One region of the Brevibacillus sp. AY1 genome, then DNA from elsewhere that is predicted to be linked to it. Evidence: riboswitches for the same ligand, from Rfam matches in the RefSeq annotation. Region 1 holds a riboswitch; each other region holds the start of a gene.
What was found. Region 1 has a riboswitch for cobalamin ahead of cobO (cob(I)yrinic acid a,c-diamide adenosyltransferase). Riboswitches for the same ligand answer to the same signal wherever they lie in the genome.
Positions count from the first base shown of each region.

Region 2: it holds a riboswitch for cobalamin, as region 1 does, so the genes downstream of both, JZI27_RS04325 (energy-coupling factor ABC transporter permease) here and cobO (cob(I)yrinic acid a,c-diamide adenosyltransferase) in region 1, are expected to answer to the same signal.
Region 3: it holds a riboswitch for cobalamin, as region 1 does, so the genes downstream of both, JZI27_RS07105 (ABC transporter substrate-binding protein) here and cobO (cob(I)yrinic acid a,c-diamide adenosyltransferase) in region 1, are expected to answer to the same signal.
Region 4: it holds a riboswitch for cobalamin, as region 1 does, so the genes downstream of both, nrdI (class Ib ribonucleoside-diphosphate reductase assembly flavoprotein NrdI) here and cobO (cob(I)yrinic acid a,c-diamide adenosyltransferase) in region 1, are expected to answer to the same signal.

Region 1 is NZ_JAFLPN010000027.1:262-7,459, forward strand. Features, by position in the region: gene JZI27_RS18315 (DUF4406 domain-containing protein) at 327-653, shown strand; cobalamin riboswitch at 872-1,083, shown strand; gene cobO (cob(I)yrinic acid a,c-diamide adenosyltransferase) at 1,199-1,747, shown strand; gene cobD (threonine-phosphate decarboxylase CobD) at 1,747-2,853, shown strand; gene cobU (bifunctional adenosylcobinamide kinase/adenosylcobinamide-phosphate guanylyltransferase) at 2,850-3,389, shown strand; gene cobS (adenosylcobinamide-GDP ribazoletransferase) at 3,386-4,129, shown strand; gene JZI27_RS18340 (histidine phosphatase family protein) at 4,150-4,779, shown strand; gene cbiB (adenosylcobinamide-phosphate synthase CbiB) at 4,772-5,731, shown strand; gene cobJ (precorrin-3B C(17)-methyltransferase) at 5,773-7,198, shown strand, end outside.
Region 2 is NZ_JAFLPN010000002.1:182,847-190,044, forward strand. Features, by position in the region: partial or broken gene JZI27_RS04315 (GerAB/ArcD/ProY family transporter) at 1-558, opposite strand, end outside; gene JZI27_RS04320 (quinone-dependent dihydroorotate dehydrogenase) at 705-1,796, shown strand; cobalamin riboswitch at 1,908-2,104, shown strand; gene JZI27_RS04325 (energy-coupling factor ABC transporter permease) at 2,247-3,017, shown strand; gene JZI27_RS04330 (energy-coupling factor ABC transporter substrate-binding protein) at 3,014-3,298, shown strand; gene cbiQ (cobalt ECF transporter T component CbiQ) at 3,295-4,098, shown strand; gene JZI27_RS04340 (energy-coupling factor ABC transporter ATP-binding protein) at 4,095-4,940, shown strand; gene JZI27_RS04345 (HAD-IIA family hydrolase) at 5,144-5,953, shown strand; gene JZI27_RS04350 (glycerophosphodiester phosphodiesterase family protein) at 5,950-7,198, shown strand, end outside.
Region 3 is NZ_JAFLPN010000005.1:60,066-67,263, forward strand. Features, by position in the region: gene JZI27_RS07095 (ABC transporter ATP-binding protein) at 1-561, opposite strand, end outside; gene JZI27_RS07100 (FecCD family ABC transporter permease) at 566-1,603, opposite strand; gene JZI27_RS07105 (ABC transporter substrate-binding protein) at 1,605-2,594, opposite strand; cobalamin riboswitch at 2,776-2,963, opposite strand; gene JZI27_RS07110 (prenyltransferase/squalene oxidase repeat-containing protein) at 2,996-4,402, opposite strand; partial or broken gene JZI27_RS07115 (DUF2515 family protein) at 4,527-5,694, shown strand; gene JZI27_RS07120 (MBL fold metallo-hydrolase) at 5,742-6,692, opposite strand; gene JZI27_RS07125 (manganese-dependent inorganic pyrophosphatase) at 6,805-7,198, opposite strand, start outside.
Region 4 is NZ_JAFLPN010000019.1:47,472-54,669, reverse strand. Features, by position in the region: gene JZI27_RS15580 (bile acid:sodium symporter family protein) at 1-624, shown strand, start outside; gene JZI27_RS15575 (hypothetical protein) at 802-1,026, opposite strand; gene JZI27_RS15570 (hypothetical protein) at 1,241-1,495, shown strand; gene JZI27_RS15565 (DUF952 domain-containing protein) at 1,513-1,863, shown strand; gene JZI27_RS15560 (hypothetical protein) at 1,872-2,087, opposite strand; gene tlp (small acid-soluble spore protein Tlp) at 2,223-2,432, shown strand; gene mnmA (tRNA 2-thiouridine(34) synthase MnmA) at 2,633-3,745, shown strand; gene JZI27_RS15545 (hypothetical protein) at 3,766-4,098, shown strand; gene JZI27_RS15540 (ACT domain-containing protein) at 4,134-4,646, shown strand; cobalamin riboswitch at 4,768-4,963, shown strand; gene nrdI (class Ib ribonucleoside-diphosphate reductase assembly flavoprotein NrdI) at 5,113-5,478, shown strand; gene nrdE (class 1b ribonucleoside-diphosphate reductase subunit alpha) at 5,465-7,198, shown strand, end outside.

The sequences.
Region 1 (7,198 bases):
TGAGAGACAATAGAGACTTTTATAGAAGAGAGGGGGGTTTTTCATGGACTTTTTATTTGTATTTATCTGTCTTGTATTTATCCTGATAGGAATTTTTAAGAGTCATAACAAAACGCGATCAGCAGCATTTGTAATCATGATGCTGTCTTTGTTTAATGCAATAGCTTTAAGCTACGCCAAGAGGGGGGAAGGTGCGAGTAGTTTTGGTTATTTGGGGATTATGGTAATAAAAATGTCAGATGTTGGCCAAATGGTTAGGATTTCTTTGGGGATAAAATCGAGATTAATGGCAATCATTCACAAAGTGATACTGAGGAGAATGGAATATGCGCATCATCACATTATGCGGTTCTACAAAGTTCAAGAAACAATTTGAACAGACGAACGCCTATCTGACCCTTCAAGGGAATATTGTCATTAGCGTTGCTTTTTTTGAGCATAGCGAGGGGATCCAGATCACGAAGGAACAAGCCGAATTATTGGGCAACCTTCATTTCAGAAAGATTGATCTTTCCGATGAGATTTTTGTCATTGATGTTGATGGCTACATAGGCGAGAGTACGCGAAAAGAGATTGAGTATGCTGAGAAAACGGGGAAGCCAATTCGCTATTACTCAGGCGGTGAGGTACCTTCCAATGTTTTCAATGGATGAAAAACGCGAACCACCCATGTGCAGAAGGACAAGATTCAAAAAATATCGGAGTACAAAAACTTTGAGGATGCAAGGAATTGCTCTTGAAGTATTTATCCGAACCTAGATGTGATTAAAACTAGCATCGAGATTCCATACAAAGCACTTCCCCTCAGCTTTTACTTGAATCCCGACCAGCATTTGCTATGATTAGAACAAGTACTTGTCAGACAAAAAGTGAATAAGATAGACAAACAGGTCCTTGTTCATTCGTGTCCATGCGAATGAGCAGGGTTAAAAGGGAAGTTTGGTGAAAAGCCAACGCGGTCCCGCCACTGTATGAGAGGAGCTTTTCTTCGCGGCACATGCCATCCACTGCCTATCCAGGTGGGAAGGAGAAGAAAGGTGATGATTCTTGAGCCAGGAGACCTGCCTGTTTTCGTGTTGCACTGATTTCCTTCGGGTCAAAGGAAAAGGTGAGGATTGTGGCTTTCAGCTATCCGCGCTTTGTTTTCCTTTTGGTATCTAGGGAGAACGAAGCGTTTTTTAATTCAGGAGGGATTCATGTGAACCAGCAGCCTAACAAACGGGGATTGCTTTTGGTCTATACAGGAGATGGAAAAGGGAAAACGACGGCAGCACTTGGCCTTGCTGTACGTGCTACAGGCAGGGGCAAAAAGGTGCTGATGATTCAGTTCATCAAGTCTCCAGATAGAACCTACGGGGAAAAGATCATGTTTGACCGTATGGGAATCGAGATTTTGCAAAAGGGGATCGGATTTACGTGGACCAAGACGCCTGAGGAGCATCGCGCAGCATTGGCTGAAACGTGGCGCTTCGCCAAGGAAAAACTGCTCGACGATACCTACGATTTGATCATTCTCGACGAAATCAACAACGCGCTTGCCATCGACAAGTTTCCGATCGATGACGTGCTGCCTTTAGCAGATGTTTTGGAGACGTTAAAAAATCGTCCGGCAAAAATGCATGTAGCCATTACTGGAAGAAGCGCAAAGCAGGAGATCATCGAACTGGCCGATCTGGTGACGGAGATGAAGCCGATCAAGCACTACTATGACGAGGGCATCCCTGCCGTTCTGGGGGTAGAGTTCTGATGGAGGTTCTGGAAAAATACGGCCACGGCGGTGACTGGGTGTCGGCTGCCAAGCGATACGGACTTCCGGCAAACGGCTTTCTCGATTACAGCGCCAACATCAATCCGTTAGGGCTGCCGCAGTCTGTCATTTCAGCGCTGCAAACCCAGCTGCAGGAAGTGACGCGGTACCCTGATCCAGCTCACCGTTCCTTCCGGCATGCTTTGGGCAAACGATTGAATTTGCATGAAGACTGGCTGTTGCCTGCAAACGGAGCTGCCGAAGCGATGGCCTTGGCGCTCTTGGCTTTGCGCCCGCAGAAAGTGGGTGTTGTCTACCCATGCTTTTCCGAATACGCGCAACTTTCGGAGCAGTTCGGCGCTCGGGTGATCAGCTGCTACGGCCGGGAGGAGCATGGCTACAAAGCAGAAGAGACACAGCTGTACAGGCTTTTCCAGCAAGCAGATCTCGTGTTTATCGGCTCGCCCAACAATCCTACTGGCATCTTGTACACAGCCGAAGAGCTGCAGCGAATGGCGGAATGGACCGCAAAGACGGATACCTGGCTGATCGTAGACGAAGCGTTTCTCGATTTTGTAGAGGAAGAAAAGCCATTTACACTGGTCGACCAGCTGAAGAAATATCCACGCGTGATCGTGATGCGCTCGATGACCAAAATGTATGCGATTCCGGGATTGAGGCTGGGCTACGCCATCGCTCACCCCGAGGTAATCGCTCGGATGAAAGGAAAGCAGGTCAGCTGGAGTGTCAATGCTTTGGCGCTCGTGGCAGGAGAGCTTTGCCTGGAGGAATGGGAATACGAGCGACAGACGCGAGAGCTGATTGCTCAGGAACGCGCTTACCTCAGCACGGCTCTTCAGCAGGAATGGGACTGGAAGGTTTGGCCGGGCAAAGCGAATTTTCTGCTAGTCCGCACCTCTGAGGAGTGGACGGCGCAAGAGCTGCAGGAAGTACTCGGCAAAAAAGGCGTCCTGATTCGAAGCTGTGCCATGTACCCAGGGTTGACTGCGCGAGATTTCCGCATTGCCGTGCGCAAACGGGAAGAAAACGAACGCTTGCTGGGTGCGCTACGCGAAGCTTGTCTGGAAAGGGGAACGTACCGATGAGCCTGATCCTGGTCACTGGAGGAGTACGTTCTGGCAAAAGCGGCTTTGCCGAAGAACTGGCGTCTGAGACGGGCAAGAGGGTCCTGTATGTCGCGACAGGCGAAGCGAAGGACGAGGAAATGCGAAACCGAATTGAGCTGCATCAAGCTCGCCGTCCGGCAGAGTGGGGCTGTGTGGAAATCCCGCAGTACCTGTCTCACTCGATCCAGGCAGCGAAGGAATATGAGGTCGTGCTCCTCGACTGCCTGTCAACCTGGGTCAGCAATTGGCTAATGGCTGTTCCCGAAGAGAAATGGCGAAATGACGCCATTACGCAAGAGATCTACCAGGAGGCAAAAGCATGGCTGGACGGGCTTGCTGCGGCACCGCAGACCGTGATCGCCGTGACGAGCGAGGTAGGCTTGGGCGGGGTGGCGATGAATAAGCTGGGTCGCTGGTTTGCAGACGTGCTCGGGGATGTTAATCAGATGACGGCACGCCGCGCGGATACCGTGTATGCAGTCTTTTCGGGAATTCCCTGGAGGATCAAAGGATGAATCTACATGCATTTTGGCATGCCATCGCCTTTTTCACCCGGATTCCTGTTCCCTGGCTGCGGCCTTCTGAGGAAGCGTGGAAAAAAAGTGTTGCGTGGTATCCAGCTGTGGGTCTGGTGATTGGTCTGATCCTGTGGGGTGTGCATCAAGCAGGGCTTTGGCTGTTTAGCCCGTTGCTTGCAGCTGTATGGACCCTGATCGTCTGGGTGTACATCACAGGGGGACTTCATCTCGACGGCTGGATGGACTTGGCGGATGGTCTTGGAAGCAGTCGCACAAAAGAAAAAATGCTGGAGATTATGAAAGACAGTCGCGTCGGAGCGATGGGGGTTTTGGCGGCACTGTTGCTGCTGTTGTTGAAAACCGCCGCACTGTCCGAATGGACCGAGCCAGCATGGGGCATGATGCTTGTCTTCGTCCCGGCGATCGCCCGTACGCACGTCCTGCTGGCGATTCGCTACTGGCCGTATCTCTCGGCAGATCAGGGGATTGGAAAAGGGATCAGCGAGGGGCTTTCGGGCGTTCACATCGTGATTGCGTACGCCGTTTTGGCTGGTGCCTGCTGGTGGCTTGGCGGTTTGCAGGCAGCGGGAGCGGTTTTATTGTCCCTGTTGTTTGCAATCGGGTTTGCCCGAAGTGTGGCACGAAAGCTGGGGGGATTGAACGGCGATTGCTACGGAGCCGTCATCGAGAGTAGCGAGGCTGCGATGCTGATTGCCTTGCTGATAAGTATCGGATAAAGCGTCAGGAGTGGGCAAGGATGAGATGGCTATGGGTACGTCATGGGGAGACGTCTATGAATAGACAGGGCAGATATCTGGGCCATACCGATGTCTCGCTGCATGAGCATGGAATCAGACAGGTAAAAGGATTGGCAGAGCAGCTCAAGTCCGTGATCCGGCAACCCGTGAACCTCTATACCAGTGATTTGCAGCGTTGTCTGCAAACGGCGGAGCTGCTGGCAGAGCAGATGCCCTGTACGGTGCAGGCTGTTCCAGCACTGCGAGAGCTTTCATTTGGCGAATGGGAGCTGTGTACATACGAAGAGTTGATGGCAAATGACAAGGAACGTGCGACTCGATGGTACGACGATCCTCTCCAATACAGTCCTCCTCAGGGGGAAAGCTTGCGACAGCTCGGAGAACGCGTCGACGCATGGCTTATGAGTCGGGAGCAGGCGTACAGAGATGAGCCGCGAGCGCATACACAGATCATTGTCACACACGGCGGGGTGATCCGCTGGTTTCAAGCGGCATGGCTGGAGCAGGACCCAAGCCGATTTTGGCAGGTAGAAGGACTCAGGCACGCAGAGGCCATGTTGACGGTTTGGGACGGAAACCGCTGGACTGTGCAACCTCATTTTCTGAGCAGGAGAGAAGCAAATGAATGAACTGGCGTGGGTGATCATCACGGCCTATTTGATTGATCGTATTGTAGGTGATCCGCGCAAACTGCCGCACCCTGTGGTTATCATCGGATGGTGGATTTCGCGTCTGGAGTGGTTGATTCGCAGGTGCGTCAAGCAGGAGAAATATGTAAAGGCGGCAGGAGTGCTGCTCCCGCTGTTGATCGTGACGGGTAGCTACGCTGTGGTCTGGCTGATCATTTGGGCAGCCGCGCACGTATCACCTTGGCTGGCTTTTGCACTATCGGCCTGGATGATCTCCACGACCATCGCCACCAAGGGATTGGCAGACGCCGGAATGGAGATCATGCGCCATCTGCTGTCAGGAAATATGGTTGAAGCAAGGCGTTCCTTGTCCAAGGTAGTGGGGCGAGATACCGAGCATCTGGACGAGCCGGAGATCTGCCGCGGTGCGGTGGAAACAGTGGCGGAAAATATCGTCGATGCCATCGTCTCTCCGCTCATCTACGCAGCGATCGGGGGAGCCCCGCTAGCGATGGCGTACCGCGCGACGAATACGCTGGATTCGATGGTGGGCTACAAAAACGAAAAGTATCGGAATCTGGGCTGGGCATCTGCCCGATTCGACGACGTGGCGAACTATATCCCGGCTCGCTTGACCGCATTGCTGCTAGTAGCGGCAAGCTGGCTGCTCCGACTGGATTATCGGCAAAGCTGGCGAATCATCAAGCGGGACGCGCACCTGCATCCGAGTCCGAACAGCGGGCTGCCGGAAGCAGCAGTGGCAGGAGCCTTGGGTGTGCAGCTGGGAGGTCTCAACACGTATCAAGGCGTTGCTTCCCACCGGGCGAAGATGGGCGATGCGCATCGCCCGCTGCGTGCAGAGGACGTGCAGACGACAGTGCGCCTGATGTATCTCGCATCGCTTTTGAGTGTGCTTGTCTGTGTGGGTATGGTGGAATTGCTGCGGGGTTAGTTGCAGGGAAAGCATGTGGGGAAAAGAGGAGGTTCATCGGTATGAAAGGCAAGTTGTTTGTGATCGGATTTGGTCCGGGCAGTTTTGAACATATCACCAAACGGGCGCGGGAAGCCATCGAAGAAAGTGATGTCATTATCGGCTACTCCACCTATGTGGATCTGATTCGTGAATTGCTTACCCATCAGGAGATCGTCAGCACCGGAATGACGGAGGAAGTGACCCGAGCGCGGGAAGCGGTTCGTCAGGCAGAAGAGGAAGGCAAAAAAGTCGCGGTCATTTCCAGTGGAGATGCTGGCGTATACGGCATGGCGGGTCTGGTCTACGAGGTGTTGGTGGAAAAAGGCTGGACACAGGCAACAGGTGTCGAGCTGGAAATTGTCCCGGGCATTTCGGCGATCAATTCCTGTGGCGCTATTCTCGGCGCTCCGATTATGCATGATGCCTGCACGATCAGTCTGAGTGACCATTTGACCCCCTGGGAGCTGATTGCGAGGAGAATCGATGCAGCAGGGATGGCGGATTTCGTCATCGCGCTTTACAACCCGCGCAGCGGAAGGCGCACACGACAGATTGTCGAGGCACAGCGCATTCTCCTTCAATACCGTTCACCTAATACCCCTGTAGGTATTGTGAAAAGTGCGTTCCGCGAACGAGAGCATGTCGTTGTCACTACCCTCTCACAGATGCTGGAGCATGATATCGGCATGCTGACGACAGTGATCATCGGGAATTCCTCTACGTTTGTCTACGATGGCAAGATGATTACGCCGCGCGGCTACCAGCGCAAGTACACCTTGTCTGCCGACGAACAGCCGTTGAAGCCACACCAGCGACTTCGCGTGGAGAACGAGCCGTGGTCACTGGAGGCGACTGATGCGGAGGGCAAGGATGCCGACATTCCACAGGCAGCACAAGCACAGGAGCAGCCATTCATTCGTTCGGCACCCCCTGCTACCGTGACAGAGCAGCAAGCTGCGGTTTCAGTTGCAGAACGGGAGTCCGTGGTTTCAGCAGAGGAGCCGACACCGCTCGATTGGGCGACGCAGGCCTTACAGCTGGTGAATGAAGCGAATGGTGTGGTTACTGAAGCTGCGGCAGTCACTCATACAGTTGCACGTCCTGTAGACAGCTTTACACCGGAAATGATCTTCGAGTGTGCAGTCAGTCCGGGTGTTGCGAACAAAAAGATCTCGACGCAGCAGATGATGCTCCTGGCAGAGGTGGCGGGCGAGCGGGGCGAAATCGAGTATACGCCTCACCACCAAATGATCCTGCGCGTTCCGACGGCGGACCCGGAGAGCGTGACCAGCCGTTTGCGCGAGGCGGGCTTGATGCTAAGTCCTACAGGGGACGTCCTGCAGGTAAAGGCATGCGATTTTTGCGACGGAGAGAAAAAGGACGGGATTCCGTACGCAGAGGAGCTGCAACGGCTTCTGGGAGGCAAGCCCATGCCCAAAGAGACGC
Region 2 (7,198 bases), on a different contig from region 1:
TCGCCTCCAATATCGGCTGGAAACCGTTTTGCATGATCGGCAGTAACAGACTGTAGTCCTTTTGGGAACATTGCCAAGCGCTACATAAAATCCCAGCAGGGAGACAAATGGCAATAAAATGCCTGAGGTAACACCCAAAGGGGCAATCCCACCGTTCGCCGCAATGACACAAAATATCACCAGCACGAGGGCAACGACCCACTCGGGCGTGCGCTGCAGATAGTTCACATTCGTCCAGGTTTGCGTGTCGATCAAATGAACGAGTGCCATCATGTACAGGCAAAAGAGAATGGGAATGATCAGCAGATTCCCGACAAACTTGTTGGTCGAACGCCTGATCCAGGTATACAAGGATTCTTGTTGGAGCTGCTTATTGATGAAATAAAGAATGCACACCCACCCCACAAAGGGAATAGCTGCAATCAGGATACTCAGCCACGCATCTCGCCCAGCTTTGCTTAACAGCAAGGGAATGACAGTAACGTGATTGGTGATGCCCACGGTTAGCATGATCATCATAATGGTTTGGCCGACGCCAATTTTTCCATCTACTTTCATGCGCTTTTGTCACCCAGCAATACTGGTAGTGGTGTTAGGATTTGCCTGTTGAATTGGAAATATGTATCACGGATAAAGGTTACTCTCCTTTCGAAAGTGTGGTATCCTACTGTGAAGGAGAAACGGAGTAAGGAGTGCAGCCTACGATGTATCAACTAGTGCGAAAATATCTCTTCCAGCAGGACCCGGAAGAGATTCATGAAAAGACGATTCACGCATTGAAGCTGGCGGAAGAATCCGCAGTGGGCAAGCGTCTGTTGAAAATGATGTACGGAATAAAAAACGAGCGTTTGGAAACACAACTGTGGGGATTGACCTTTCCTAATCCAGTCGGATTGGCTGCTGGTTTTGATAAAAATGCAGAAGTATACCATGCTTTGGCAGCGATGGGCTTTGGCTTTGTCGAGATTGGAACGGTGACGCCGCAAGGACAGCCGGGCAATCCAAAGCCGAGACTATTTCGTTTGTCCGAACATCAAGCCGTGATCAATCGCATGGGCTTTAACAACTACGGAGCCTACCTGGCTGGCAAGAACCTGATCGATTATGCCTATTCGGATGCTCCTATCGGAATCAACATAGGCAAGAATAAAACAACGCCGAACGAAGAGGCAGCCAGTGATTACAGCAAATGCCTGGACATGCTGTATTCCTACGGACATTATGTTGTGATCAATATCAGTTCGCCCAATACACCTAATCTGCGTGATCTGCAGGAAACCCAGAGCTTGCGGGTACTCATTCGCGCTGTTCGGGAAAAGGCTGCTGAGCTGGAAATGCGCGGGGCAAAGCAAAAGCCGATTCTCTTGAAGGTCGCGCCTGACATGTCGGACGAGCAGATGCATGATGTCATCCATGCGGCTGTCGAGGAAGGAATTTCTGGCATTATTGCAACCAACACCACCCTCTCCAGAGAAGCCGTCCAGAATCACCCTCGCGCAGAAGAAATGGGTGGATTGAGCGGCAAGCCATTGACCGAACGATCGACGGAATGGGTGCGGGAAATCTATCAGGAAGTAGGAGACAAGGTCCCTGTAGTTGGGGTTGGTGGAATCTTTACAGGCGAGGACGCATACCAAAAAATACGTGCTGGTGCAAGCCTTGTTCAGGTCTATACCGGAATGATCTACCAAGGTCCCGGGATCGCCAAGCAGATCAACAAAAAGCTGCTGGAACTGATGGCAAAGGACGGATTTAGCCACATTCGTGAAGCAGTAGGTGTAGACGCTCGAAAATAATGGTGCCGCAAACCGATGATGAATGCGATCATCGGTTTTGTTTCCCTTCTTTATCTTTTGAAGAGGGTAGGCGTATAATGAAGATGGACGAGTACGAATGCGTCCAACAACTTGATACGGTTGGCATTAGGTGCCTTTATGTGCAAACGCATAAAGGGTAACAGGGAATCGGGTGAAAGTCCCGAGCGGTCCCGCCACTGTAACCAGGGAGCTCTCTTTGAACGTATTCCACTCATCCACGTGATGGGGAAGGAGAAAGAGCGCTATGATCTGGAAGCCAGGAGACCTACCTAGCTGCCCCACCCAGATACCTTCGCGGAAAGGAGAGGTGAGTAAGGGACAATTCGACATGTCAAAAGGTCGATTGTTTTTTTGCACACAACCCATCCGTCAATCGGATGGGATTTTTTGGTTTTTGGAAAAGGAATACGGTGGAGGAGGAATGCGTGAATGAACGGGAAACGCTCAAGAATCATGTCTAGCGCTTTGCTGGTCGCTGGTTTTGTCTTGTACTTTCTGATGAATGAACCGCAGACTACGCATGCCATGCATATCATGGAAGGATTTTTGCCCATCCCCTGGGCGATATTTTGGTGGGTTGTCTTCTTGCCATTTTTTATTCTTGGTTTGCGTTCAATCAACAAGATCGTCAAGGACCATCCTCAGATGAAACTGCTTTTGGGAGTAGCCGGCGCGTTCGCTTTTGTTTTGTCTGCGCTGAAGATTCCCTCTGTCACGGGCAGCAGCTCGCACCCCACAGGAACAGGGCTGGGTGCTGTCCTGTTCGGTCCGTTGGCGATGTCTGTGCTGGGGAGCCTGGTATTGTTCTTCCAGGCATTGCTCCTGGCGCATGGTGGCCTGACAACACTAGGAGCCAATGCCGTTTCGATGGCAGTAGTGGGGCCTTTGGTCGCTTATGGCGTGTACCGTTTGATTACAGGTGCCAGCGGAGGGCAGCGGGTCGCGATCTTTGCCGCCGCATCCTTGGCGAATTTGTCTACCTATCTCGTAACGTCCTTGCAGCTGGCTCTTGCATTTCCGGCCGAAACAGGCGGCGTGCTTGCTTCGCTGGCCAAATTTGCTGGCATTTTCGCTGTGACGCAAATTCCTTTGGCGATCAGTGAAGGGCTGCTGACGGTTCTCGTCTGGAACTGGCTGCAGGCCTACAATGCCAAGGAATTGGTACAATTACGTCTGCTGAAACGGGAGGAATCTCTGTGAAAAAAGGCATGAATTGGCTGCTGCTCTTGGGAGTTGTCGTATTGGCGGTGGTACCGCTGCTGCTGGTGCAGGATTCAGAGTTTGGAGGAGCAGATGGAGCCGCAGAGGAAGCGATCACAGAAATCGCTCCTGCCTATGAGCCGTGGTTCCAGCCGCTTTTGGAGCCGCCGGGCGGGGAGACGGAGAGCTTGCTGTTTGCCGTTCAGGCTGCTGTCGGAGCAGGCGTGATCGGTTATGCTGTGGGCTTGTACAAAGGTCGGTTGGATAGACAGAAAAGATGAAATGGCAGCAGCTCGATACATTAGCCTATCAAAATCGGCTGCGCCATCTATCGCCGGAGCACAAGCTGTTGTTAGGTATCATTCTTCTAGTTCTCGTCATAGCTGGACATAGGCTCGTGCAGGTGTTGGTCTTTTTCTGGATGGGGTTGTGGGTGGTAGGTTACGCCCGCATCCCCATGCGTCATTATCTCCTGTTTTTGCTGTTGCCATTTAGCTTTTTTGCAGCTGGACTTCCCGCTCTGCTTATTGATGTCAGTCGTGCACCGGATCCCTTCGACGCTAGTGGATTCGTCTTATGGTGGCAGGCAGGAGGTTATCTCTTTACCGTCTCTGTGTCTTCGCTGCAGCGGGTACTGGATCTCTTTTGCCGGACAATGTCGAGTCTTGCGGTCTTTTCGTTTATTCTGTTTACCGTACCATTTTCCGAAATCCTGCAGGTGCTGCGCAAGGCGAGAGTGCCAGCATTGGTGATTGATTTGTTGATGGTCATGTACCGCTTCATCTTTGTTCTGCTGAGTCTCTCGATGCAGCTATGGGTGGCTCAGCGCTCGCGAGGCGGTCATCAGGGTTTTCGGGCTAGCTTGAAAGACGTGGGCCAATTGGCAGCACAGCTTTTTGCGCGTTCCATGCGCCACTATGAGCGGCTGTATCAGGGGATGGCCGCGAGAGGAATGACCGAACACTTTCAGGTGCAAGGCATCGTGACGCATAGCCGTTCTCGTCGCTATGAATGGGAGTCGTACCTAGGCTGTCTTGTACTGATACTGCTGGAGCTGTGGATAGGGGGATTGCGCTTGTGACGACGAATTTGCTGGAATTTAAAGATGTGCAGTACACCTATCCAGGAGGAAAAGCGCCTGTTTTGCGCGGCGTATCTCTGGGGATTCCGGAAGGGAAGAAGTGCGTCTTGCTTGGACGCAACGGCTGCGGAAAATCTACCTTGTTTCTGCACGGAAATGGTATTTTTCAACCCCAGCAAGGACAAGTTTTTTGGAGAGGACAGCCTTTTGTCTACAAGCGCTCTTTTTTGCAGGAGATGACGAAAAAAGTGGGCTTGGTATTTCAGGACCCGGAGCATCAGCTGATTGCAAGCACAGTATCGGAGGATGTTTCGTACGGTTTGTTCAATCAGAAGCTGGCTCCTGAGCTGGTTCGGGAAGAAGTACACCTGATTCTGGAGCGGTTTGGACTGCTGGCGATGGCAGATGTACCTATTCATCATCTGAGTCTGGGTCAAAAAAGACGTCTGGCTTTGGCTGGCGTCATGGTCCTGAAGCCGGAGCTCTTGCTGCTGGACGAACCTACTGCGTACCTGGACCGCTACCAAACGAAGAATCTGCTGCGTGAGCTGGATCAGATCCACGCCAACGGGACCACAGTGCTGATGGCTACTCATGATCTGGACGTTGCGTTTGAATGGGCGGAGTGGATGTGTGTCCTGGACGCGGGTCAGGCCGTTTTTCAGGGAGCGCCTGAGGAAGCGCTTGTGAAGCGGGACATGCTGGAGCGCCTGGATTTGGGCGTGCCGCTCATCGCGGAGGTGTGGGAGTCCTTGCCGCTTGACTTGAGAGAGAGCTGGGGAGGCGGAACACCCCGGTCGCTTGGCGAACTGAGAAAGCGCATTTTACAAAAAACTGTATGAGCGTCAACATTTTCTTAACATTTCCTTGATATGATTTCTATCAACAACACCATACACGACTGTAGTGGGTCGAGACGCGGAGAACGCCCTCATACAGCGACAGCATTTGGCAAGGCAGACCGACGGGTTCGGTTTGTTTTCTCTATGCTGCTGCTGGATGAGGGTATTTTTGCGTTCGGCTGGAGAGGAGCGAGCAAACCGTTTTGCTGGATACTGCTTTATTCGATGCGTATTTTTTTGATCTGGATGGAACGATTTTTCTCGGCGATCGGTTGCTTCCGGATGTAGAGGAGACGCTCGCGACTTTGCGCAAGAATCAGAAAAAGGTCATGTTCCTGACCAATACGACCGTTCAGACCAGAGAGGATTGTCTGCTGCGCCTGAGCAAGCTCGGCGTAGACGTGTTGCGGGAAGAGATCATGACTGCTGCCTATGCAGCCGCCTTGTATTTTCAAGAAAAAGCCAGTACAGCCCGCGTCCTCATCGTTGGTGAACCAGCGATGGAAAGAGAGATGATGGGCTTTCCAATAAAACTGGTGCAGGATCCAAAAGTAGCGACGCATGTACTGGTCGGCATGGACAGGACTTTTACCTATGAGAAATTGCGTCAGGCAGCGGATGCTGTGCGAGGTGGTGCACAGCTGATCGTAGCCAATCCGGATCCGGTCTGTCCCGTACAGGGTGGAGCGGTCCCGGATACCGGCTCCCTGGCAAGGGCCATCGAGACCGCGAGCGAAGCAAGCGTGTCGGACGTCATTGGAAAACCATCTCCGTATTACGCACAGAAGGTTTTTCAGCTTCTGGATGTCTTGCCCAAACGATGTCTGATGGTGGGAGATCGTTTGGAGACGGACATCCTGCTCGGCAAAAACAGCGGGATGAAGACAGCTTTGGTCCTTACCGGAGTGACGACCAAACGCGAGCTGGAAGCCAGCGAGATCGTCCCGGATTACATCCTTCCGACACTTGGGGCATTGCACTCAGGACAATCAGGAGAGGCGGGAAAACGATGAAAATGGGGAAGCAAGGGAAAAAGGTGATCTGGTCCCTGATGGTGGCGAGCGTGGTCGCAGGCAGTATGCCCGTCTACGCAGAGACGACGGTTGCAGCAGCGAAGTACGCAAAGGCGATTGGAGATGAGCAAGCTAGTACGCTGCGCATTACGGAAATTTTGTACGATGCAGAAGGTTCCGATGATGGCACGGAATTTGTGGAAATCAGCAATCTGGGAGAAGAGACACTCGATATCAGCGGTTACCTGATCGGCGATGAGGAGACCCGTGGCGGTAATGAAGGGATGTTCGCCTTTCCGGAAGGGACACTGCTTCCACCGGGAGCTTCGATCGTCATCGCCCAGTCGGCTATGATCAACAAGAGCAAGTACGGGTACACGCCTGATTATGAATTTCCTCCAGTCTCTCGTTACAACCCGGAGGATGATCCGGAAACGCCAAACCTCCTGCCTGCTGATTGGGCGACGGGAACGCTCATCCTGGCGAACGGCGGCGATGATCTGCTGCTGATGGATCGAGATGAAAATGTCATTGATTACGTGCCCTATATCAATGATACGCAATGGAATGGACAAACCGTCAAAGCAGCTACATCCGTAAAGGTGATTGGCCAATCGCTGCAAAGAGAGTATGTGACAGGTGACCCTTCCGCTGATTTCGTGCCCGGGACACCGTCTCCAGGAAGTATGCGCATATCTGACAGAGAACCAGAAGCTCCAGAGGATCCAAACAGCAAAAGCTTACTCATCACGGAAGTAGTAAACGATCCGCTTTTTGATGAGAGCACAGGTGAATTTATCGAAATCACCAATATATCGGAGAAAACGATTGATCTGAGTGGCTACCTGATCGGGGACGAGGAGACCCGGGGTGGTAATGAAGGGATGAACGAATTCCCGGAAGGCACAAAGATCGAGCCATACCAAACGATCGTGATTGCCCGCTACGCCGACGGGATTGTAGAAAGACACCAAACCACGCCAGATTTTGAGCTGTTCGATTCGATGGAGGAGGTTCCTGAGCTTCTCCCCAGCGATTGGGCAACAGGGAGCATCTATCTGGCGAATGGCGGAGACCATGTCATTTTGATGGATCCGGATAAAAATGTCGTGGACGCTATGACGTATGGTAGTGCAACTTTTCCCGAAGTGACGGCTCACCCGGGAGTGGCAGGCGGACACGCGATGGAACGGTTGACGGCAACCGATACCAACGACGCCTCCGTAGATTTTGTCGATCAGCCCA
Region 3 (7,198 bases), on a different contig from region 1:
CGTCGTCTTTTGCCAGGAGCGCACGATATCCATCAGTTGGATCTGATAGCCGATATCGAGGTATGTCGTCGGTTCGTCCAGGAGCAGAACCATGGGCTTTTGCACCAATGCCTTGCCCAGCGCGACACGCTGTTTTTCTCCTCCACTCAAGTGATCGAGCGAACGCTGCTCAAGCTCACTCAGATTCAACATGTGAATGATCTCATCAATCAAGGGAGTAGGGTCCAAAGCTTCCTCGCCCAGCCAGTTCTGATAGGGGAATCTCCCCATCTCCAGCACTTCACGTACGAGAAATCCTACAGGTGGAAGAGCTTCCTGCTCCAGCACCGCCAGCATTCGGGCGAGCTCCTTGCGAGAGTAGCGCGTGAGCAGCTTTCCATCTAGACGAATCTCACCCTGGTCCATTCCGACGACACCAGAGATCAGCTTGCAAAGCGTCGATTTTCCGCTTCCATTCGGGCCGATGATGCCGAAAAACTCCCCCTTGCTTACGGAAAACTGGATATCCTGCAGGACAGGTGTCTGATTGTAGGATTTATGCAGTCCGCTTACCTCGATCATCTGACTATCCTCTCCCCTGTTGTTTTCTCTTCCTTAACAAATAGGCGAAGAAGGGCGCGCCCAGAAAGGCCGTAACGACACCCAATGGTATTTCTGTCGGGCTGAGCAGCATTCGCGCCAGCGTATCTGCCCACAGAACATAGATTCCTCCGAAGATCGTCGCCATCGGCAGCAGCAAGCGATAATCAGGGCCCATCATCAGCCTGACCAAATGCGGTACCACCAGTCCGACGAACCCGATAATTCCCGAGATGGATACTGCTGCTGCTGTTAACATGGTAGCTGTGACCAGGACAATCAATTTGGTTCGATCGACATGGACACCGAGATGCGCTGCCTGCCGCTCTCCCAATGCAAAAAGATTGAGTGAGCGCGCGTAGCTGATCAGCACAACCAATCCGATGATCAAATAAGGCAGCAGGACGTACGAAAACGCCCAGCCCCGAAAAGAAAGGCTGCCCAACAGCCAAAAGATGATCTCATTGACCATCTTGTCTGACAGAGAGACCATGAAGGATACCAGTGAGCCCAAAAAGGCTTGCACCACGACGCCAGACAGCAGCAAGGTCTCGGTCTGGATCTTGCCCTGTGTATTCGCGAGACGCATGACAATCCATAGACTGAAAAGCCCAGTCAGAAACGCGACTACGGGTGTGCTCCATTGTCCGAGAAAGGCAATTTGCAAGCCAAAAAGCAAGAGAAAGGAAGCCCCGACAGCAGCACCCGATGCTACCCCCATCGTGTATGGATCTGCCAGTGGATTGCGCAATACGCCTTGAAAGCCCGCACCTGCCAGAGAAAGGGACGCTCCCACCAGAATGGCCAAGACCACACGTGGAAAGCGCACCTTCATCACGATTTGTTCAGCAGACTCTGGCCAGGTGACCGGGATGTGCTCTGCCATGCCAGGAAGCTGATGCAGAAGGATCAGCCACACCTGCGACAGCGGCAGGCTGGCAGCCCCCATCGAGATACTCACGACGATAGAGAGGAGCAGAGTAGCAATCCCTACACCTCCCCATGCAGCCAGTCGTCTCTTCATCCTACTTCACCCGATCGGGATAGATGGCCTTCGCCACTTCAATCAACCCTTGCGTGATCCGTGGCCCGGGACGGGACATGACATTTTCGTCCATGCCAAAAACCTGTTTTTCTTGGATCGCCTTGATTTTTTCCCATCCACTTCGTGTGACGATGATTTCCTCCAGATTTTTGCCGGTATTTTGATCGACGAGCCCTTTTGCATACAAAATCACGTCCGGATCATCTTGGACGATTTTTTCCTCACTGATCTGATTCCAGCCTGTAGTATCGGAAGCGATATTGATTGCCTTGGCCAGTGTAATCAGTTCATCCATAAACTCTCCCTTGCCCACCGTCCAGCCGGGAGCAAATTCGAGGTATACCTTTTTCATTTCCTCGGGCCCTAGATCTTGAACCGCCTCTGTTACCCGTTCGATATCCAGCTTCATCTGGCTGACAATCGCTTCTGCCTGTTCTTGCTTGTTGGTGATCTTGCCCATGAGCAAAATATTGTCCATGATTTCAGCCACGCTATTGGGGCGTGTGATGTAAATTGGCAAACCTAAAGATTGGAGCTTTTCTGCGATCGGCTTATCCATCGAAATGCCGCCGATGACCAAGTCTGGACTCTGGGACAGAATCGCTTCTTCGTTGGGCTTGACAACTCCACCCACTTTTGGCTTCTTTGTTGCTTCGGCAGGGTAGTCATCAAAATCGGACACACCCACGATGTGTTCTCCAAGACCCAGGGCAAACAAGATTTCCGTCTCTGCAGGAGACGTGGAAATAATGCGCTCAGGTGCTTTTTCAAACGTGATCTCTTTTCCGGTCGCATCCTTGACGGTAAGTGGATACACGGTCTGCTTGGAAACCGATTCATCTGTATTTTGATGTGGTGTTTCCTGCTTTGCTTCAGGTGCAGGCTGAGCTTGAGGGGCTGCCTGCTCCGAACATCCCCATAATCCAATCGTCAACAGGACAGGGAGTCCCCATTTCCAAAAACGTTTCATCCGTGCTTCTTCCTCTCTTCTTCCATTCCATCATCACGATTCCTATGAAATCGACACCTACTAACGAAAAACCCTTTGAATCCACGAAGGAAACAAAGGGTCGGCTTTATGCTCAGGAGGCGCGGACACACAACGATATCCTATACTTCCCAATCCAGCCGATCCTCTCCGCGAAGGAACGCAGGTAAACGTACAACAGGCAGGTCTCCTGGCTCACGGGTATCAGATGCCCTCCCCTTCCCGTTTCCATAGAAACAGTGGCACGGAGGACCCTACCCGATTTACAGTGGCGGGACCGCGCCGGATTCTCACCGGCTTCCCTTTTCACCTGTCCATTTCGGACGAGGCACCTGTTGTTTTATACATAGTGAACGTGATGAATCAACCATATTCTCGTATCATCATAGCATTCCTGTCAGCAAAAAAGAAGGAGGAATGGCGAGGCTCGTCGGGATTCTGTATCCATCCGCCGTGGAGGGATCTGTACTGACGGTATCTGCCCCTTCGATCGGCAGGTTTCGCACCAGCGCAGAATCCGTATTTTTTTCAAAGGCAGGCCAGCCACCGTCGTCGTTTTGCATGGATAAAAGCCAAACCAGACCACGGTTCCAAGCGGCGGCTGCCAGTTGATCAGTCTTGGCCTGATTATGCAGGGCTCGCAAGGCAGCCGTCGTATCATCGATATCCGGATTCATCGTGTTGTGATCGGAGAATCCCCAACCACCGGGTTTCACTCCGGGATTGCGAATTTTCCAGTCTCCGTAAGTCGTTTGCTGTTTGCTCAGGAGATAACGATTGGCCTGTGAAATCGCGGGGTGAGAAAAGGAGAGTCCGCTGCGCTGCAAGGAATGGGACGATAGAGCGGTGTCCCAGACAGCGGAGGTCGCAAGCTGCAGGTGTACGCCAGCAGCTTGCGAGCATACAGAGGCTTTGAGCCCAGCTACAGCCTTCTGAATGACAGGATCTCGAGAAGAGTAGCCGCGTGCAAGCAGCGCATAAATCATGAGGGTGGTGGATGTGGAGTAATTGTACAGCGTTCCGTCCGGTTCAATACGCGAAAGCATAAACTGCTCCAGTCTTCGAAGGCCTACTTCGTGAAGCTTGCCAGGCAGAAAAGGAAGTCGCTGCACATAGTCGTGGATCGAGGATAGCAAGACTTGCCCATCTTTGGCGAAGCGTTCGAGGATACCATGTGGATAGATGCCCGGAGCGATGGGGTGAACGGCGTACAAATCAGACAGATCGGGTGTGTCAGGGAGCTTTTTTACGTATTTTCGATCGGCACAAATCATCATAGGCGCCAAATGAACACGGGCATACCCGACAAAATCATAGAAGCTGACGGGCAAGCTCGGAGGAAGTAAAGCCAGCTCTACAGGAACGATAAAATGCGCAGGCCACTGGTATTGTCCTGTCAATGCAGTTGTGATCTTGGTCAGCAGGTTCGCCTGGGTAAGCCCTCCCCTTTCTCGGATAAAGGAACGGGCTAGCGCCATTCTCGGCTCATTTTTCGTATACCGGCCAGAGAACAACAGGGCGTAGTAAGAATCAATCGTAGCAGACAAATTCCCTTGTGGTTCGTCCGGGTACAGTTTCCATGAACCGTCATCCTGCTGCTTGGAAACGATATGGCTGACCAGTTTTTCAATCAATCCTTCATCATCAATAGAAAGGGTTCGCAATAGGATGATCATGTGCGAATCTGTCATGGGAGAGGTTTCTAGACAAAATCGCCAGGATCCGTCTGCCTTCTGCCATTCGACCATAGAGGTCTGAATACGCCGAATTTCCGTTTGTACATCGCTCACCTGGTTCACCTCCGCAAAAATATGCTAGTAGAAAACTTGGCTGCTCCAAGCTTTTGGCGGAGCCTAAGTACCCAAAAGGCACAGGTAAACTTTTCGATCGTACAACGAAAGGAGGAGAGATCTCATGGAATTACCGTGGTTCTTGGCTCCCCATCTCCTTTCCTTCGCTAAGGAATGTAAGAAGGTAAAGGCAAAAGGCCACGCAAAGCAAGCAGCAGCATCCCTTTCAGAGAAAGATCAGGAAACGATAGAGCGCATCCAACAACAAACGCGTGACTGGAATGGTGACAATATCAGTCGAACCAGTGCCTATCTAACATTTTATCAAAAGCGCCCCGAGGTTCAATGGGCTTTGCTAGCTCATCTGGTCTCCCGAAACGCCGGATGGAATATGACCGATCTGCGCGGAGAATTCCTTCCACGGCTGCTTTCAGCCAATTATTACTGTATGAGGAAAGCGTCAAGCAACAGACCAATCTTTTTCATCTACTCTCCCGGCTCCATGCCTCCTCGTTCATGCAGGGTGCCTGGAATCACTTTTGGAAAACAGGGGATCGCAGCTTTTGACCATCAGCTTGATCATCAATGAACAGCACTATCTTGAAGAGCAGGTCATGCGAGATCAGAAGTACCAGAAAACAGTCATACAGACGCTGCCCTTTACCCTTCAGGAGCTGCTATCTCTAAGTCACATTCTTTTCCCTAGCCAGATGAAAGGATCAGGAGGAAGTCCGTTGCGGCTATACGGGGATAAAGTCTCACATTTTGCTTCCCTATCTGAGCGCATTGCATTAGGCAAAAAATTGTACGCGCTCTTGTTCAGGGATTCAGCTCGGTTGGAAGGAATTCTGGCATGGACCGTCAACCAACCACACAGCGGGTCGAGAAAAGATTATTGGCCACATCTCTTTCACGATGTAAACGAATCGGTGCCCGGTCAGCCTAACGTCAAAAAATTGAGCAATTGTCGGCTCAGAGCCGGTGCGAAACGCCTGTATTCCCCTATTCTCCGGCATGCATGGGAGCCTGAAGAGCATGCACCACCGACGCATCAAGACTGGTATCGTGGTGATCTTAGCGTCTTGCGCTTGTTCATCTCGTCCGAGAACCTTGTACGCGACGAAGAGATGGGGGACATGTATTGCAACGCACTAGAGACGATTGAGCTTGCCGTGATCGCCCGAGGCAAAATTTTTCCTGCCTATCCACGCTCTCCCCGGAATAAACGGCTCCATATGCTTGCGCCGCCTTCTACGCATCGATCATCATCTGAAGACGCAAAAAACCCTTGAATCCCTAAAGGGACCCAAGGGTTGGCAACTCAGCAGCCATGTGCAGGCTAGGCATTCCTTTTCTTTTGCAAATAATCCTCAATCCCCATCGCACAAACACTAAGATCAAGCTTGATGATATCGAAAACAGCATGGCCATCGCCAATTCCAAGCGGCTTCAAATGTTCTGCAACTTTTGCCAGAAGTCTATCGCAAAGTACGTCATGCCCCAGACCTTCCGCGATGACTTTTTCTCCCTCCGCTACAAAAATCGGAAGCCACTCTGTTACCTGCCGGAACGCTTCTTCTACCTGCTCGCTCATGCCGAAATGCCCGAAGTACAGCCTGTCCAATTTTCGTTCCCGGAATCTCGCGATAGAAGCCAGCATCGCATCCGGGCTGAATTGGTTGGGAGATGTGGAGGGCAAGAAGAAATCGATTCCCTCCCTTTTCAAGGTGCAATAGTAGACACCTGCCGTATCTCCTGTAAACATCCCGTTACTCACCGGATCATAGATACTGAAATGATGATTGGCATGCCCCGGAGAATCCAGGAATTCAAGCGTGCAATCAGGCCCGATCGTCAGCTTTTCTCCATCAGCGCGAATGAGCAGCCTCTCCTCTGGAACGGGCAGGATCGGATCAAACAATTCATCGAACTGCTCGCCATAGACTGCCCTCGCTCCTGCAATCAGTCGGCTGGGATCTACCAGGTGGCGCGCTGCCTTGGGATGGAGCACGACTGTAGCGTTCGGGCACTCCTGAAGAAGCAACCCCGCTCCCCCAGCATGATCGAGGTGAATATGTGTCAGGATCACGTATTTGACCTGCTCCAACGAAAAGCCTAGCTGCTTCAGCCCAGATCGGATGTATGGAACAGAAGGGCTTGGTCCCGTTTCAACCAAAGTCAGCTGCTCTTCTGCGATCACGTATGTGCCCGTTCGTTCCGGAAGCCCCCAGTCATAGCCGTCGATCAGATGAATCCGTTTGCCCAGTTCGATGGGTGAGTGGTCGTGCATGGTAACGCCTCCTTTTTCGATCACATCGGAATTGACCCAATATTTCCACTTTAAATGTAACATGAAAGCAGGCTGCCGGGCATCTCCCCACGGCAGCCTGCAATTTTTCTTTTTATAGTGCTTGGAACGTATCGGTCAAGACTGGTACAACTTGTTTCTTGCGTGATACGACGCCTTTGAGAACAGCCTTGTTGGCATCCAGCTGGACGTTGTAGGCTTTCTCAACGACGTGAGCCGCTTTTCCTAACGCCAAAGCCACGGAATCGTTATTCAAAATATCCGTTACGACGAAGAGGAACAAATCCAGTCCCTTTTCATCGATGATCGCGGTCAATGCCGCTTCCAGCTCAGCTTGACGATGCATGATATCATTTACATCTACTGCGTTTACTTGGGCGATTTCCACTTTCGCACTGCCCATTTGGAATTCTTTCGCATCGAGGGAGATCAGCTCTGTAATGGTTTTATCACTCAGGTCAGCACCTGCCTTCAGCATAGCCAGACCG
Region 4 (7,198 bases), on a different contig from region 1:
GGGAACATGGCCCTGACGTTGTCCATTATCCTAATTGATACCGTGTTATCACCATTGGTGGTGCCATTGGGCCTTTCACTCATTCTTGGAGCCGCTGTGCAAATGGAGCTCGGCGAGATGATGAAAGGGCTACTGCTGATGATCGTCCTTCCTTCACTTGCTGGCATTGCCCTGAACCAGCTTACAAAAGGACGTGTCAAAACGACACTGGCGCCTTGTCTAGCGCCGTTCTCAAAGCTGAGCATGGGAGTTATCGTCGCGATCAACAGCTCGGTTGTTGCGCCGTACATTTCCCAGATCGATGGCAGACTTATCGGGATGGCCGCTCTCGTGCTGTTTTTATCGGTGTTAAGCTATCTGACAGGGTGGGTGGTTGCCAGGATTTTCGGATGGAAGCGCGATGTCATTGTCACGCTTACGTTTAACAGCGGAATGCGCAACATCGGAGCGGGAACAGTTATCGCCATCGCTTATTTTCCTCCGCTTGTGGCATTGCCGGTCGTCCTAGCTACTTTGTTTCAGCAGTCCCTTGCCGCATTCTTTGGTCTTTTCTTGCGTATGGTTGAAAAGGAAGACAAGCATGTGCGTTCTGAAGAGCAACTTCCGGATGCCATAGGAAAATAAAAGGAATGTGTGTAGTTGTAATCGTTGATCATTCTTTTATGTAATATAATGTTACGTGATATGGGTGAATAAGCCAAAAAAGATTTGACAATTTAAGTGTTTATGTTAGTATATATTACATAGCATGCATTCTCTCCACTTCCTATTTTTTTGACCCAGAAATGGGTCCTTTTTTTTTTAGGTGGAAGAGTATGGCTTCCCATCCCGTTGAAATAGCTTGCTTACCATCGCATAGAGGCGAGCGGGCAGATTCGGAAAGACAAACTTGTATTCATCTGACCCGCTTTTGAGCAATGCTACAGGCTTCTCAATTTGGTATGGAATTTTCATCAGATCCAGAATGGTTTTGTACTCATCAACATTAGATTTCTCAACCGTATAGTAAAAGGATTTAGACTGCATTAGGACACCACGCTCCTTCAGTATGTAGTGTAGCATAAGCAGTGCTCAGCTCCTAACATTACATAACGATTATTATGTAACCTTTTCCATCGGGAGAATGGATGACCTACGCTTATCATGTTACAGATAGACAGAAGGGCTTGGCATGACAGAAAAAGACTGGCAAAATAGAGAACGGAAGAAATGCACGAAACCTTGAAATTCGGGGGCCCATATGAAAATAGCGCTGCACCAGATTGCTTATCAGATCGGGATTCATCCAACTGAAATGGCGAAGCTTGTCTATGAAGGGGAGATAACCGGAGAAGTTCCAGGAAATAATCCTCAGGCAAAAGATGCGTGGGTCGATCTGCATTCGCTGCGCAATTTTATTCAATGGAGAAATGATCAGGGACGGATGGAAGAAATGGCGTACGGGAAGGCTATTCGTCACATTGATAAGTGGTTGTCTCGTAAACAAAGTCTGTAGCTGAAAAAAGGGAGAGTATATCAATGAACATCATTTATTGCTTGGTTCCAAAAAGGTATTGGGAGCAGTGGGCTGGACGAGATCACTATCTTCCTCGGGATTATGAGCAGGAAGGATTTATTCACGCCACCAAGGGAGATGAGCTTTTGGAGGTCGTGGCAAACCGCGTGTACAAGGCATTTACTGACGAACTTCTGGTATTGGTTGTCGATGAGGCCAAAACGACTTCTCCAATCAAGTACGAGCAGGCAAAGGACGGCCTCTTGTATCCGCATATTTACGGACCTTTAAACCAGGATGCCATTATGGATATCAAAAAGATGGAACGCAACAGCGACCATTGGACACAGGGATCGTCCATCCGCTAGATCAAGGCTTACCAATTGTACAATTCAAGCAGCTCCAGCACCTCTTGACGCTTTGCAGGCGGCAATTGATCTAGACGACGCAGCAAAAGTCCTATCCGTTTTCGCTGCTCTTCCTCGATTTCGGGATGTTTATTTCCTTTAATCCATTGACGTTTTAATTTCACGGACTCCGTTTCTGCAATGATTTTCAACAGCTTTCGCTCTAATAAATCTAGGGATGCCATACGAGAAACCTTCTTTTCGAAAAGATACGTACCAACAACGCCATTATAGCACGAGCCATACATAAAGGAACTTGCAATGGCGCACAATGGTAGTGGTAAATGACCAAATCTTGACGATAAAGGAGTGTTAATCAAATGGCAAAACCAGATGACCGCTCGGACAACGCAGCAAAATTGCGCGAAATGGCACAAAATACAGAGGAGAGAATTCAGGAGTCCCAGGATTACCTCAGTGAACATGCTGATGAGATTTCAGCCAAGGAAAAGAGCGATATCGAGGCAAAAAATCAGCGCCGTGAAGAAAGCGTGGAAGCATTTCGAGCGGAAATCGAGGATGAATCCTAACCAATACAAGAAGCGAAGCGCCTGTTGCTCTGTATGCGACAGGCGTTTTTTTGGGAAAACTTGCCCTAATGCGGCTGATATGCGCATTTCACAACAGGAGTCGCTCCGAATTGACGAAAAAAGTGCAACAAAACATGATTTGTTCCAGGAAACATGGTAATCTGTTTAAGGAACAAATTCATATATAGAGGAGAAAGACCATGAAACGACCAGAAGATACACGCGTCGTTGTCGGCATGTCCGGCGGCGTTGACTCCTCCGTGACGGCTTACCTGCTGAAACAACAGGGATATGACGTCATCGGCATCTTTATGAAAAACTGGGATGATACCGATGAATTCGGCCATTGCACGGCGGAAGATGACTTTCAGGATGTCCGACGCGTCTGTGAACAAATCGATATTCCGTACTACACGGTTAACTTTGAAAAAGAGTACATGGATAAAGTATTCCAGTACTTTTTGGATGAATATAAACGGGGTCGTACGCCCAATCCAGATGTCATGTGCAACCGCGAGATCAAGTTCGGTGAGCTGCTTGCCAAGGTCATGGATCTGGGGGCCGATTATATCGCGACCGGCCACTATGCACAGGTAAAGCATATCGATGGCGAGTACAAGCTGTTGCGCGGCGTGGACAACAACAAGGATCAGACGTATTTTCTCAACGTTCTTGGTCAGGAGCAATTGTCCAAAACCATGTTTCCGATCGGGCATATGCCCAAGCCGCAAGTACGTGAAATTGCCGAGAAGGCAGGGCTGGCAACAGCGAAGAAGAAAGACAGTACGGGTATTTGCTTTATCGGGGAACGAAATTTCCGCGAATTTCTGCAAAACTACCTTCCTGCCAAAAAAGGAAACATTGAAACGGTCGATGGGCTTGTGATCGGGCATCACGATGGTTTGATGTATTACACGCTAGGTCAACGCCAAGGATTGGGCATTGGCGGAGGACATGGCACGAGTGGAGAGCCTTGGTTTGTCGTGGACAAGGATTTGGAACGTAATGTTCTGATTGTTGGTGAAGGCTCCAACCATCCTAGACTGTATTCAACCAGTCTGATGGCCACCGAAGTAAATTGGGTGAGCCATTCAAAACCACAGGAATCATTCCGTTGTACAGCCAAATTCCGCTACCGTCAACCGGATCAGGGTGTCACCGTGAACCTGTTAGGTGACAACCAGGTCGAAGTGGTTTTTGACCAGCCTCAAAAAGCGGTAACGCCTGGACAGGCAGTGGTTTTCTATGATGGTGAAGTGTGTTTGGGTGGTGGAACAATCGACAAAGTAACCTTGATGGGAAAAGAGAAATAGGTTGTAGGGGGATCTTTTTCATGGAAGCAACGAAAAAATCAAAGGTGATTATTCTCTCCTTCTTGATAGGTGCGATTTGTATGGGAGTCATCGCCTACATCGGCATGTCGTATGGCGGTCGCGCACACATGACCAATATTGAAGCGAAGATCCTCGAGCGCGGAGGGGCCCTGGTAGCTGGAAGTGTAATGGCTGTGCCGAAAGATGAGAGTCCCTTTGAAAAAAGCGGCAAGGGAAACACCATCTTTCGAATCAAATACACGAAGGACGGAAATGAGCATCTCGCTTGGTATCGTTCCAAAAATCAGTCCTCCATCATTTCCGAACCAGAGGAATGGATTTTTCCTGAATAGATAGAGGAAATCAATAGGGAGAGTGAATGCAAGTCATGACCCAGTTAACCGGACTTCGTGATCTCGCAGAATTGATTGTTCGTATTGAACCGCGTGCGAAGGAAGCTTCTCTCTCGATCCTGGCGCACGAGAACAAAGAAGAAATAACCAGCCTGCTGGTCGATGGACTCGGTATGAAAGTCCCTGTTCAGCACAGTTCAGGGGAGTACGCCAATCATCTGGCTGTTTTGCGCGCTGGTTCCAACAAATATACGTTTGCACAGGATTGGCGTGAGGTATATGTCAGTGAGATCAACTATTGCGCCTGTCGAATTCCACCAGGTGCTCACGGCTTACTGGTCCATCATATCGATTATCCGGGCGTCATTTACGACGTGTCTCAAATTCTCGCCAATCATCACATCAATATTTCCAAGCTGAATGTATCACGCGAGCAAAAGGGAAAAAATGCGCTCCTCGTCTCGGTAACCGATGAAGAAATTACCGCTTCTGTGGTGCGGGAAATCGAGCAATTACCTCAAATCACTAAGGTGATTTCGTTGCAATAAGAGATGTGCCGTCCGTTTTTCGGGCGGCTTTTCTTTCGAGAGATCTATCGATTGGGTATTTAGTAAGTGGGAAAACAGCTTGACTACCACGATATATTGATGTAATGTAAGTCATAACAACTACATATTGATGCGTATAGGTGTCTAACCGTCTATCGATGGTAGACTTAATAGGGAAGCTCGGTGAGAATCCGGCGCGGTCCCGCCACTGTAAACAGAGAGTTACGCTTTGAAATGGCCACTGATCCATGGATTGGGAAGGTAAAGCGTTACGATGATCTGTAAGCCAGGAGACCTGCCTTAACGTAAACACTATGGAACCTACGGGAGATAGGGAAGTGTTGGAACGCTCGGTCACCCGTGAGGTATTGTGTCCTAGGGAATGGATATGCGTATTCGACTTTCTTCGTCAGTCGGATACGCTTTTTTTATGGCTAAACCAGTGTTTTCAGGAAGGAAGAGATCATTGATACTCGCATTTGATTCCAAAACGGGCAATGTACGCCGATTTGTCAACAAACTGAATCTGGATATGCCCACTGTGCAAATTCAAGAGGATCTGTTGCTGGAAGAACCGTTTATCCTGGTCACCTACACGACGGGATTCGGACAGGTGCCCGATAAAGTACAAACGTTTCTCAAGCAGAATCACTCATGGATGCGGGGAGTAGCAGCCAGCGGCAATCGGAACTGGGGGACGAGCTTCGCCAAAAGTGCGGACACGATCTCTTCTGCCTATCACGTACCATTGTTAGCGAAATTCGAACTGTCCGGAACGATGCATGATCTGGAACTATTTAAAAGCGGGGTGGCATCCATTGCGACACATTGAACTCAATAACCAGCTGATGCAGCGCGGTGAGGATGGTTTTTACCTGTTGGATAAGGACCAGGAGGCAGTGCAGTTATTCATGGAAGAGGTGCAAGCCAAAACCATGACATTCTCAAGCATCCTGGAGCGGATGAACTATCTAATCGAACATGACTACTATGAAAACGTCTATGAAACCTACACGAAGGAGCAAGTCGAAGAAGTCATTCGGCTCGCGCATGATTTCAAATTCCAATTCGCTTCTTATATGGCCATCTCCAAATTTTACAAGGATTATGCCTTGAAAACGGACGACAAGAAATCCTATCTGGAGCAGTACCCGGACCGCGTAGCGATTGTGGCCCTCTCCCTGGCTCAAGGAGATTTTGATCTGGCCAAACGGCTGACCGTGTCGATGATGGACCAGCGTTTGCAGCCAGCGACGCCTACCTTTTTAAATGCCGGCAAAAGCCGCCGTGGTGAGATGGTCTCCTGTTTTCTCTTGGAGATGGATGATTCGCTGAACTCGATCAATTACATATTGGGCACCTGCATGCAGCTTTCCAAAATCGGTGGCGGAGTAGCAGTCAATCTTTCCAAGCTGCGCGGACGCGGGGAACCGATCAAAGGAGTAGAGGGCGCAGCTAAAGGCATTATGCCTGTGCTAAAGCTGTTGGAGGATGCTTTTTCTTACGCAGACCAGATGGGGCAGCGCAAGGGCTCTGGAGCAGCGTATTACAACATATTTGGCTGGGATATCAACGAGTTTCTGGATTGCAAAAAAATTAACGCCGATGAAAAATCACGAATCAAGACGCTGGCAATCGGGCTGATCGTACCGAACATCTTTTACAAGCTGGCAGAGGAAAACAAACCATTGACCGTCTTTGCTCCGTACTCCGTCTACAAGGAATACGGACAACATCTGGACGATCTCGATCTGGATGAGATGTATGAAGAGCTGTTAGCCAACGAGCGCGTGCAAAAGCAAACCTTGATGAGCGCACGGGAGATGCTGACCAAGATTGCCATGATCCAGTTGGAGTCGGGCTATCCCTACATCATGAACAAGACCAATGCGAACAAGGATCACGCATTAAAAGACCTGGGCTCCGTGAAAATGTCCAACCTTTGTACGGAAATCTTTCAATTGCAGGAGACCTCGACCATTGCAAACTATGGAGAGACAGACATCATCCGACGGGACATCAGCTGCAATTTGGCCTCTCTGAACATTGGCAATGTCATGGAACGCAAGATGATCCGGGAGTCAGTGCACGAAGGGATCGAAGCGATCACATCCGTAAGCGACATGACCCGAGTGGAAAACGCTCCGGGTGTACAAAAAGCCAATCGGGAGCTTCATTCTGTCGGGCTGGGAGCCATGAATCTGAACGGTTTTTTGGCCAGAAACAAGATCGCATATGAAAGCGAAGAAGCCAAGGATTTTGTCCGCACCTTTTTTATGATGATGAACTATTATTCTCTGGAAAAGAGCATGGAGATTGCCAGGAAAAAGGGAACTACCTTCCTCGGATTTGAGCATTCTGAGTATGCAAAGGGTACGTATTTTGAAAAGTACCTCAATATCGACTACCATCCGCGTACAGAGAAAGGTAAGCAGCTCTTTGCCGATATGTACTTGCCGTCGACGGAAGATTGGGCAAAGCTCAAAACGAACGTGCAGACATATGGCTTGTACCATGCCTACCGACTCGCAATCGCACCTACGCAAAGCATC